DNA from 3 places in the Desulfosporosinus paludis genome. Region 2 is predicted to be linked to each of the others. Evidence: riboswitches for the same ligand, from Rfam matches in the RefSeq annotation. Region 2 holds a riboswitch; each other region holds the start of a gene.
What was found. A riboswitch is a leader RNA that binds a small molecule or an ion and turns the genes downstream of it on or off. The one in region 2 is predicted to bind cyclic di-GMP.
Positions count from the first base shown of each region.

Region 1 (3,096 bases), 680 kb from region 2:
TAGCAAATCAATTAGGAATTACAGAATTTTATAGTAAAATGAATCCTAGTCAGAAAGCTGAATTTATTAAAGATCTTAAGAAGCAAGGGTATAGAGTAGCTATGCTGGGGGACGGGATTGACGATGCACTAGCTATGTCCGAAGCAAGTGTTGGAATATCTTGGGGTAAAAAAGGAGCAGATTCTGCGGCAAAAGTTGCGGGAATCGTAATAACTACTCAGAATCCTCAGGTGCTTGTAGATGCATTTCTCTTAGCTCAAAAAACGAAAGAAGTAGCGAAGCAAAACATCAATTATGCTATTGGATTAAATGTGTTAGGTTTAGGTCTTGGTGCCGGTGGCTTGATTAACCATGTTAGTGCTGCGTTTCTTGGTGAAATTGGAACAATCGTTACGGTATTCAATACAAGTTATCAAAGGTGGTTTTAAAAGCCAAAGAGGATCCCAGTGGGATCCTCTTGCTACTTTTTCATAGTTTATAAAGTAAGATTTAAGTTAGTTAGTCTTTTGGTTGATTTTTCTGAGTATCGTTATTCATTTCACTGCCAACAGAAGCTCCCGTAACACTACCTAAACCTCCACCGATGGCTGCGCCGGCTGGTCCAGCCATTCCCCCGATTGAAGCACCGATAGCCCCACCTGCTCCTGCCCCAACGATAGTGCTACTGTTTAAATTGCCCTTTTGGGCCTTAGCTTGAGCTACTACGTCTTCCCAACCTTCTTTAGCATTTGAGGCTAAAGCGGCAGTTCCTTCCGTAATTGATACTACTCCTTTTGCTGTAGCTAATGCAACACCGCGCAAAACACTTTTCATTGCTGGTGCTAATACAACGACTGCTGTACCGGCGAGGACTAAACCCAAAAATGAAGATTCTCCAACTGCTTCCGATATACCTTTAAACAAAAGAATTCAACTCCTTTCTTATAAGAAAGTATTTGAAACGTAAATTTCTATTGTATTATTTGTGGTTACCATAAAAATAATTCAAGACTTATTTAAATAAACCAAGAACAGCAAAGGACCAAGGCATAAGCTCAATTCTCTTAATTAAAGGTTAACCATATCTTTACATTGGTTGCCTATTTTCTTAACGATAGGTTGCTATAATTGGATTGAATAAAATATAAACGATAAAGGCAAACTTGGTGAAAGCCAAGGACGCAAAGCCACGGGTCTTCCAGATTACTGAAGACAGCCGGGTTACCGACAAACTACTTTGTTTTTGCAAAGCCTTTATCGCCATTCCTGTGTGGATGGCGATTTCTGTTATAGCAGGGGGAATAAAATTCGAGCGGAGGATGCTCACATGGTTCATTTCAATCTATTCTAAAACGCAATAGGGCCGGAAATTATCTTTTTATGGTGTGAAAAGATGTTTTGAACAATCGAAATGATCGCTTAAAAAATTGAAAGGGGATAAAGGCAATGAAAAATAAGTCCATGCATCGATGGACAATCTTATTAGGTACAGTAATTGCCCAATTGGGGTTGGGATCAATCTTTACGTGGAGTCTATTTAATCAGCCATTAGTGGATAAATATGGTTGGCGACTAAGTGAAGTAGCAATTACGTTTTCAATTACGAGTTTTGCATTAGCTTTCGCTACCTTAGCTGCAGGAAGAGTTCAAGATAATCTAGGGGTTAGAAAACTTGTATCAATTGCAGGTTTATTATTAGGAATTGGTTTAATTGCAACATCTAGAGTAACGTCACTTTCTACTTTATATATAACGGCCGGTATTATAGTCGGTGCTGCTGACGGCATTGCTTACATTACTTTGATTTCTAATTGTATCAAGTGGTTTCCAGAGAAGAAGGGTCTTATATCAGGTATTTCAAACGGGGCATATGGAATCGGCAGCATAATTTTTAACTATGTACTCGAATCTTTGATTAATTATAAGGGAGTTTCTGAAGCATTTTTATATTGGGGAATAATAGCTATGGTTTTGATTCTTGCAGGTGCTCAATTATTAAAGGACGCACCAGTGGTAACTTCGAGTGTTAAGAGTGGTTCAGATCATGAATTTTCTGTAGTAGAAATGATAAAGACGAAGGAAGCTTATACTTTATTTATTGTGTTTTTCACAGCATGCATGAGCGGTCTCTACCTAATTGGGATTGTTAAGGATATAGGTGTCCAATTGGCTGGACTTAATCCGACTGTAGCTGCGAATGCTGTAGCTATGGTAGCGATATTTAATACTACTGGGAGAATCTTACTAGGGGCTTTATCTGATAAAGTAGGCAGACTAAAAGTAGTAATTTTCACACTTTCATTAACAATGATTGCAGTATTCGCTTTAAGTTTTGTGCATTTGAACTTTGAAATTTTCTCTATCTGTGTCATCTTAATTGCTTTTAGCTTTGGAGGAAACATAACCTTATTTCCTCCTATTATTGGTGAATTTTTTGGTTTAAATAAGCAAATGAAAAATTATGGCATCATATATCAGGGCTTTGGATTTGGAGCACTTTCAGGGTTGTTTATAGCAGCAGTAACCGGAGGATTAAGGCCTACATTTCTAGTTATAGGCGGATTAACTTTAGTTTCAATAATTCTTGTTTCGATGATTAAACCTCCAAAACATACTATAAATGTTATAGACGTTAAGGGGTGTTATAATTCATCGCTCTCCTAAATTTATAATTTTACTAACTTTAATATTACATACTCGATTAAATGATGGGCTAGGAAAGAAATAAAGGTAATAGGAGATGAGTATCAAGAGATAGGAAAATAAAAACTATAACTTAGCCGAATTATGGCTAGAAAAAGAAGGAGAGGGACAATTGTTAAGAAAAGTAAAGCTTAACCGGAGTATCTTAATCCTAATTATTGTGTATGCCTTAGTTGCGGTTTTAGTAGGAACAATAAACATCTTAAGTATTGAAGATAATAGTCAAAAAAGTATCGATCTTTATACGAAAACTCTGAATGAAAGTTATGACCAAAAGCTTCGCTCTGTCACCCAACAAGCTATTAGCACTTTAAATGGAATATATCAGCAAGAACAGCAAGGTAGCCTTACTGAAGCACAGGCCAAACAACTGGCGGTCAACGTTATGACAAGCATGCGCTACGGCGATGACGG
Region 1 covers NZ_CP144211.1:1,056,802-1,059,897, reverse strand. The annotation lists gene VZF35_RS05415 (heavy metal translocating P-type ATPase) at 1-428, shown strand, start outside; gene VZF35_RS05410 (glycine zipper domain-containing protein) at 499-903, opposite strand; cyclic di-GMP riboswitch class I at 1,126-1,208, shown strand; gene VZF35_RS05405 (OFA family MFS transporter) at 1,426-2,643, shown strand; gene VZF35_RS05400 (methyl-accepting chemotaxis protein) at 2,795-3,096, shown strand, end outside.
Region 1: it holds a riboswitch for cyclic di-GMP, as region 2 does, so the genes downstream of both, VZF35_RS05405 (OFA family MFS transporter) here and VZF35_RS08905 (chemotaxis protein CheW) in region 2, are expected to answer to the same signal.

Region 2 (3,096 bases):
GGCTTTTGCTCGGCTGTTTACTTTAAAAAATGGGTTCATAAATGAGCTAAGCAAAAACTTACGTTCTAGTATTAGAGCTGACGTAAGTTTTTTGTTATTTCTTAGATTTTCCGCTAAAGGGGCTTCTCTTTTTCGAAAAAGAGAGTATAATACGATTAAAAGGTTAGATAATTATCTAAATGTCTAATCTTATTTTAAGGAGCGTGATTCAATGCTTAATCTGCCGTTTAAAGCGCTTGCTGATCCTACAAGGCGGAAGATTATTCTTCTATTGAAAGAGCATGATATGACAGCAGGAGAAATCGCAGAACAATTTAATATGACCAAGCCCAGCATTTCACACCATCTTAATACCTTAAAACAGGCCTTATTAGTCACTGATGAGCGAAAAGGCCAAAATATCTACTATTCTTTAAATACGACAGTGTTTCAAGAGGTTATTAATTGGTTTTTTAATGCCGGTCATGTCAATGAAGGAGGACTTAACGATGACGAAACTTAGCAGTTTGTTAAAAAAAGATTGGCCGATTCTGCTTCTAATTGTCTTGGGTTTTGCCCTGGGCGTTTATTTTTATCCCTCCCTTCCAGATAGAGTGCCAATTCACTGGAACGCCCAAGGAGAAGTCAATGGGTATGGGAGTAAATTATTTGGAACCTTTGGGATTCCCTCAATCATTTTAGGTTTGTATATTATGTTTGTGGCACTTCCCTTTATCGATCCGAAACGTAAGAATTATAGCTCCTTTGAATCAACGTATCAGTTTTTGAAATATTTACTGGTTATCTTTTTCCTGGGCATGGAACTGATAACCTTGCTCATCGCTTCAGGAATGGTTGTTAATCGACCTATTCTGATTCAAGTCATGATTTCGCTGCTCTTTATTTTGTTGGGGAATGTCATGGGAAGGCTTAAGCATAATTATTTTATGGGTATTAAAACCCCTTGGACTCTTGCTAGTGAAGAAGTCTGGAGAAAGACTCATAGGCTGGCTGCTCCGTTGTGGGTCTTCGGCGGGATCATTAACATTCTCTTAGCTTTAATGGGAATGACGTTCAATGGCATTAGTTTTATTATAATTTTAGCAGTTATTGCGATTGTGCCGATCGTTTATTCCTATTTAGCCTATCGTGAACTGGGCATTCCTAAAAATCATTAAGATCTCTGACATTCTTTATTGGGAAGTTAGTGTCGAGAAAAAAGTTATAACGAGGAAAATAAAAAGTCGAATTAGTAGATTCGACTTTTTATTTTGACTAGGGACAATTTTCAGATATTTGTGATATAATATCTAAAAAAACTTCGAAGTTGTAAAAGGCAAACTTAGTGAAAACTAATGACGCAAAGCCATGGGTCGTACAGGTTAAGCTGACGATCGTCAGGTCGCCAATTGTAAAGCTTGCCATGCCCTTTTTTAGGGTTTGGCATTTTTGGTTGGCCCACGGAACTAGTTCAAGGAAGAGAGGGGTTAGGCTCATGGACGAAGTGAAACAATTCATTCAGTTTAAACTTGGGCTACAGGATTATGCCGTAGAAATGCGTTGTGTTCGGGAAATTATTAAACCTGTGGAGGTTAAGAGACTCTTAGGTGCACCTGAATTTATCCAAGGGATTGCTAAAGTCCGTGATGGGGTAGTTACTATAGTGGATTTGAGAAAAAAATTTGTAATACCTCCAACGGATGAAGGAGAACCCCGGATCATCATCTTTGAGTCAAGTGAGGAAAAGGAGAAGGAGAAGGTTGGCCTGTGGGTGGATGATGTGGTTGAAATTCTAGAGAGCAGTGCCTTAGAAAAAATCCCCGGTATTATCCACAGGGGAGCTATTCAAGAAATCATCAAAACGGAGGAAGATATTATCCCAGTCATAGATGTTACGCAACTCTTTTCTCATGAGGTTGTAACATGGTTGGGGAGCGATAATTTCGAAGAAGCAATCGTTGAGTGATATAAAGATAAATTAAAGGAGGAATAACAAATGATTGAGGATTATAAACAAATGGTTGATGTGGTTTTTGAGACTGATTTTGGCAAAACCTCAGTTTTTCTTTTTGATCTTGAAAAATATATCTATATTAGAATGGGTTCAGTCATTATGTTGCCGCTTAAAGCCGGTGACCTTTTACCGCCAACCTCTACGTCATTCGAATGCCTTAAAACAGGTGAAAAAGTTGAAAGACAGGTAGGTGCAGAATCCTTAGGGGTTGCGTACACTGGAGTCGCTTATCCCATTAGAGAAAGTGGTGTAATTATCGGTGGAATAGCCGTAACAGGTTCCAACGAAAGAGAATACGCCCTGCAAAATTTACCGTCTTTGGCTAAAGACCTCTCTGAATCCTTAGAACAGGTTTCTGCGGCCATCGAAAATATAGCTATATCGACTCAAGAACTTGCTGATGGGGGACAAGCTCTGACCCTCCAATCACAAGAAGTTAATGAGAAGGCACTGCAAATGGAAGAAGTCGTGGAATACATTAATTCCGTGGCTAGTGACACGAAGGTTCTCGGTTTAAATGCATCGATAGAGGCTTCCAGAGCGGGGAAGCCGGAAGGGGGTTCGCAGTTGTAGCCTCGGAAATTCGGGCGATGGCGGTATCGAGTGCGACGTCTGCGAAAGACATCCGTAAGATTATTGGAGGAATTCAAGGCTTGGTCGGCAAAATGACCCGCGAATTGGAAAAAGTCGGGGGAAGTACTCAGGAAGTTTCTGCTGCAGTGGAAGAAATAGGAGCAACGATCGAATCTTTGTCCTCCTCGGCTAATGCTTTATCTGCTTTGGCTGAAAAGATCTAGTTTGTCCCTGGGCTTTTATAGCGAAGAATCGAACGTTTTAAATATATTAATATAAAACGTTCGAAGAACATATTGACCTGCGTTGGAATTTCTTGTAGAATAACCCTTGTGATAAATAAATATGTTCATATAGTCGCAGAGATAAGGTCTGCAAGTTTCTACCGGACTGCCGTAAATGGTCCGACTATGAGCGAAGTACCTAGCAAATGGACGCTAACTTTTAAGAAAGTTAGTTGAACTTATCCAAGGGCTTATCAAAACACGACATTCACAAAGAGAGTGAACGATCGGTGTTTTTAGTCGTGG
Region 2 covers NZ_CP144211.1:1,738,739-1,741,834, reverse strand. The annotation lists gene VZF35_RS08920 (hypothetical protein) at 1-26, shown strand, start outside; gene VZF35_RS08915 (autorepressor SdpR family transcription factor) at 212-502, shown strand; gene VZF35_RS08910 (SdpI family protein) at 489-1,157, shown strand; cyclic di-GMP riboswitch class I at 1,305-1,389, shown strand; gene VZF35_RS08905 (chemotaxis protein CheW) at 1,475-1,945, shown strand; gene VZF35_RS08900 (hypothetical protein) at 1,976-2,566, shown strand; gene VZF35_RS08895 (hypothetical protein) at 2,584-2,790, shown strand; purine riboswitch at 2,896-2,997, shown strand.

Region 3 (3,096 bases), 1.8 Mb from region 2:
GATATCTAGATCAACACACAGTTTTAAGCAAAGGGAAGACAATTCGAGATGTTCTCAAGGAAGCTTTTCAAGGAATGTTTAATTTGGAAGCCGAGATCATGACTTTATATGAGCGCATGGGCAGTGTTTCCGAAACAGAAATGGACAAACTTTTAGAGGATGTTGGGGAGATTCAGAGCATTTTAGAACACAATGGGTTTTATACGCTCGATGCCAAAATAGAAGAGGTCGCCAATGGATTAGGTTTGGGGGAAATCGGTCTTGATAAAGAGGTAACGGACTTAAGCGGAGGACAGCGAACGAAGGTTTTGCTTACAAAGCTTTTGCTTCAGAGCCCAAGCATCTTGATTTTGGACGAGCCGACAAATTTCTTGGATGTGGAGCACATAGAGTGGTTAAAACGCTATCTTATTAACTATGAAAATGCCTTTATTCTTGTTTCCCATGATGTCCCATTCTTAAACGATGTGATCAATGTCATTTATCATGTGGAAAACGCTAATTTGACTCGCTACACTGGAAACTATGAACAATTCATGCAGCTCGCCGAAACGCGCAAGCAACAGGAGATTAAGGCTTATGATAAGCAGCAAAAAGAAGTTGATCGCTTAGAGGATTTTATCGCTCGAAATAAAGCAAGGATTTCAACGACAGGCCGAGCAAAGAGTCGTCAGAAACAGTTAGATAAGATGGATTTACTGGAAAGACCCAAGGAAAAGATCACTCCGACGTTTAAGTTCCGAGAAGCGCGGGCGGCTGGAAAGGTAATTTTCGAAGCGAGAGAGATTGTTCTGGGTTATGACGAGCCCCTAACTCGGCCTTTGGATTTAACTCTTGAACGAGGTCAGAAGGTTGCGATTCGCGGGGTTAATGGTCTGGGGAAATCCACGCTTCTCAAGACGCTTCTTGGCTACATCGAACCGATTTCTGGGGTAGTTGAACTTGGAGATTACCTCTATCCAGGTTATTTCGAGCAAGAGTCGAGCCGAAAGAATGAGAAGACGGCTCTAGAGGAAGTTTGGGATGAATATCCCAGCATGGCGAATGCTGAAGTTCGGGGCGCCTTAGCTAGGTGTGGTTTAACCAGCGAGCATATTGCCAGCAAAATGATGGTGTTGAGTGGGGGAGAAAACGCTAAAGTCCGCTTATGCAAACTGATGCTCAAAGACGTGAATTGGCTGGTCCTGGATGAGCCAACCAATCATCTGGATGTTGAGGCTAAAGCAGAGCTGAAGAAAGCGATCATTAACTATAGAGGGACTGTGCTTGTCGTTTCCCACGAACCTGAATTTTATGAGGATTGGGTGACGGATGTTTGGAACTTGGAAGAGTGGACTACAAAGATAGTCTGATTAGTGACTCAATCCGTCAAAGCTGCTGCTAAGCTCAAGGATAACTCAGCTCCTCTGCCAGCGAATTCAAGACGTAGTAGCAAACTTGCTGAAAAGTAAGGACGCAAAGCCATGAGCCTAAGGTGTGGCTACACTATGACAGTCTGGTTGCCAAAGTATGAAACCCTTCAGATACGGTTTTAGCTGTGGCATTTGATGTCACAGCTTTTTGTATTTTTTAATCTTTGGATACCAGTCATGGACAAGCGGCTGCTATAGAAGAAATTACAGCAAGTATTGAGGAAATTACTTCAATGTCAGAGGAATTAGCAATATTGCCAAGATGTTATAGTTTTAGTAAGCTTGATAATAACTGGGTATTTATGTATAATTCAGGTTGCCTAGGTCTTTGGCAGTATACAAGGGGGAGTTGCATGACACGAAAAAGAAACAAATTGGTTAACATTTTCAAAAAGTATGCTTTCCTGCTTATTGGATCCATACTTGCAGCAATCGCTCTGGAGATATTTCTAGTCCCCAACGACATCGTTGATGGGGGTATCACGGGAATTTCTATTATGGCCAGCCACTTGACAAAGCTGCCTCTGGGAGCCTATATTTTTACTCTTAATATCCCTTTTTTAGTTTTAGGTTACTATCAGATTGGAAAGACATTTGTTTTGTCTACCTTGTTTTCAATCACGACACTTTCAATAGGAGTTAGTATCTTACAGCCGGTACCAGGATTAACGAATGATATTTTACTTGCCGCAGTATTCGGCGGTATCATCCTCGGCATTGGAGTAGGATTGGTTGTCCGATATGGAGGCTCTCTCGATGGAACAGAAATTGTAGCAATTGTTGTTTCGAAACAGACCGGGTTTTCAGTTGGTGAGGTTGTCATGTTTTTTAACATCTTCATCCTGAGCAGCGCTGGATTATTATTCGGTTGGGATAGAGCTATGTATTCCCTAATAGCCTATTTTGTCGCCTTCAAAGTAATTGACTTAACGATTCAAGGATTGGATGAATCTAAAGCTGTTATGATTGTTTCAGAAAAACCCGATGAAATTTCATCAGCACTGCTGGCTCGTTTAGGCAGAGGGGTAACTTTCTTAGAAGGTAAAGGCGGGTATTCCGGACAAGCAAAAGGCGTAGTATATTCTGTGATTACCCGTTTAGAGATCGCTAAACTGAAGTCAATTATTGATGAGATAGATGAAGATGCCTTTGTCACGATTCATGATGTTCATGATGTAATTGGCGGAAAACTAAAGAAAAAGGCGATACACTAACTGTATCTCGTATATAATGTTTGGAGTTCAAATTAATAATTCGGATTGCTCCAAAACTTTACAAACTCTATCAAGTGTTTTCCTTCATCCGTAAGTATTTTCCCTTTTCCATGACACTCTTTACAAATAAAAAACATGGGTTCAAGTGGTTGACCTTGCCCTGCATTGTCGTCGACAATTTTTAGTTTTTGAGAATCTACGGTCCGAGACAAACCCTTAAGGCCATTGTGCATATCCCAGTACGGTAACCATGCGGGGTTATCGATCCTGCCAAGTCCAGAACATTTTGGGCATGGTCTGTCAAGTGCATTAAGGTCAATCATTTATCCTACCTCCTGCATAAATTGAATATTCTTCATATTCCTCCTAATACTTCTTTTTCCTGCTTATTTTAGAAATAATAGGTATTAATGATACGAAAGGCCTATCTTATTAGGTCTAAAGCCCTATACAAAGAACTTTGCCCTGAA
Region 3 covers NZ_CP144211.1:3,555,394-3,558,489, forward strand. The annotation lists gene VZF35_RS17690 (ABC-F family ATP-binding cassette domain-containing protein) at 1-1,352, shown strand, start outside; cyclic di-GMP riboswitch class I at 1,421-1,507, shown strand; gene VZF35_RS17695 (YitT family protein) at 1,766-2,626, shown strand; gene VZF35_RS17700 (hypothetical protein) at 2,659-2,949, opposite strand.
Region 3: it holds a riboswitch for cyclic di-GMP, as region 2 does, so the genes downstream of both, VZF35_RS17695 (YitT family protein) here and VZF35_RS08905 (chemotaxis protein CheW) in region 2, are expected to answer to the same signal.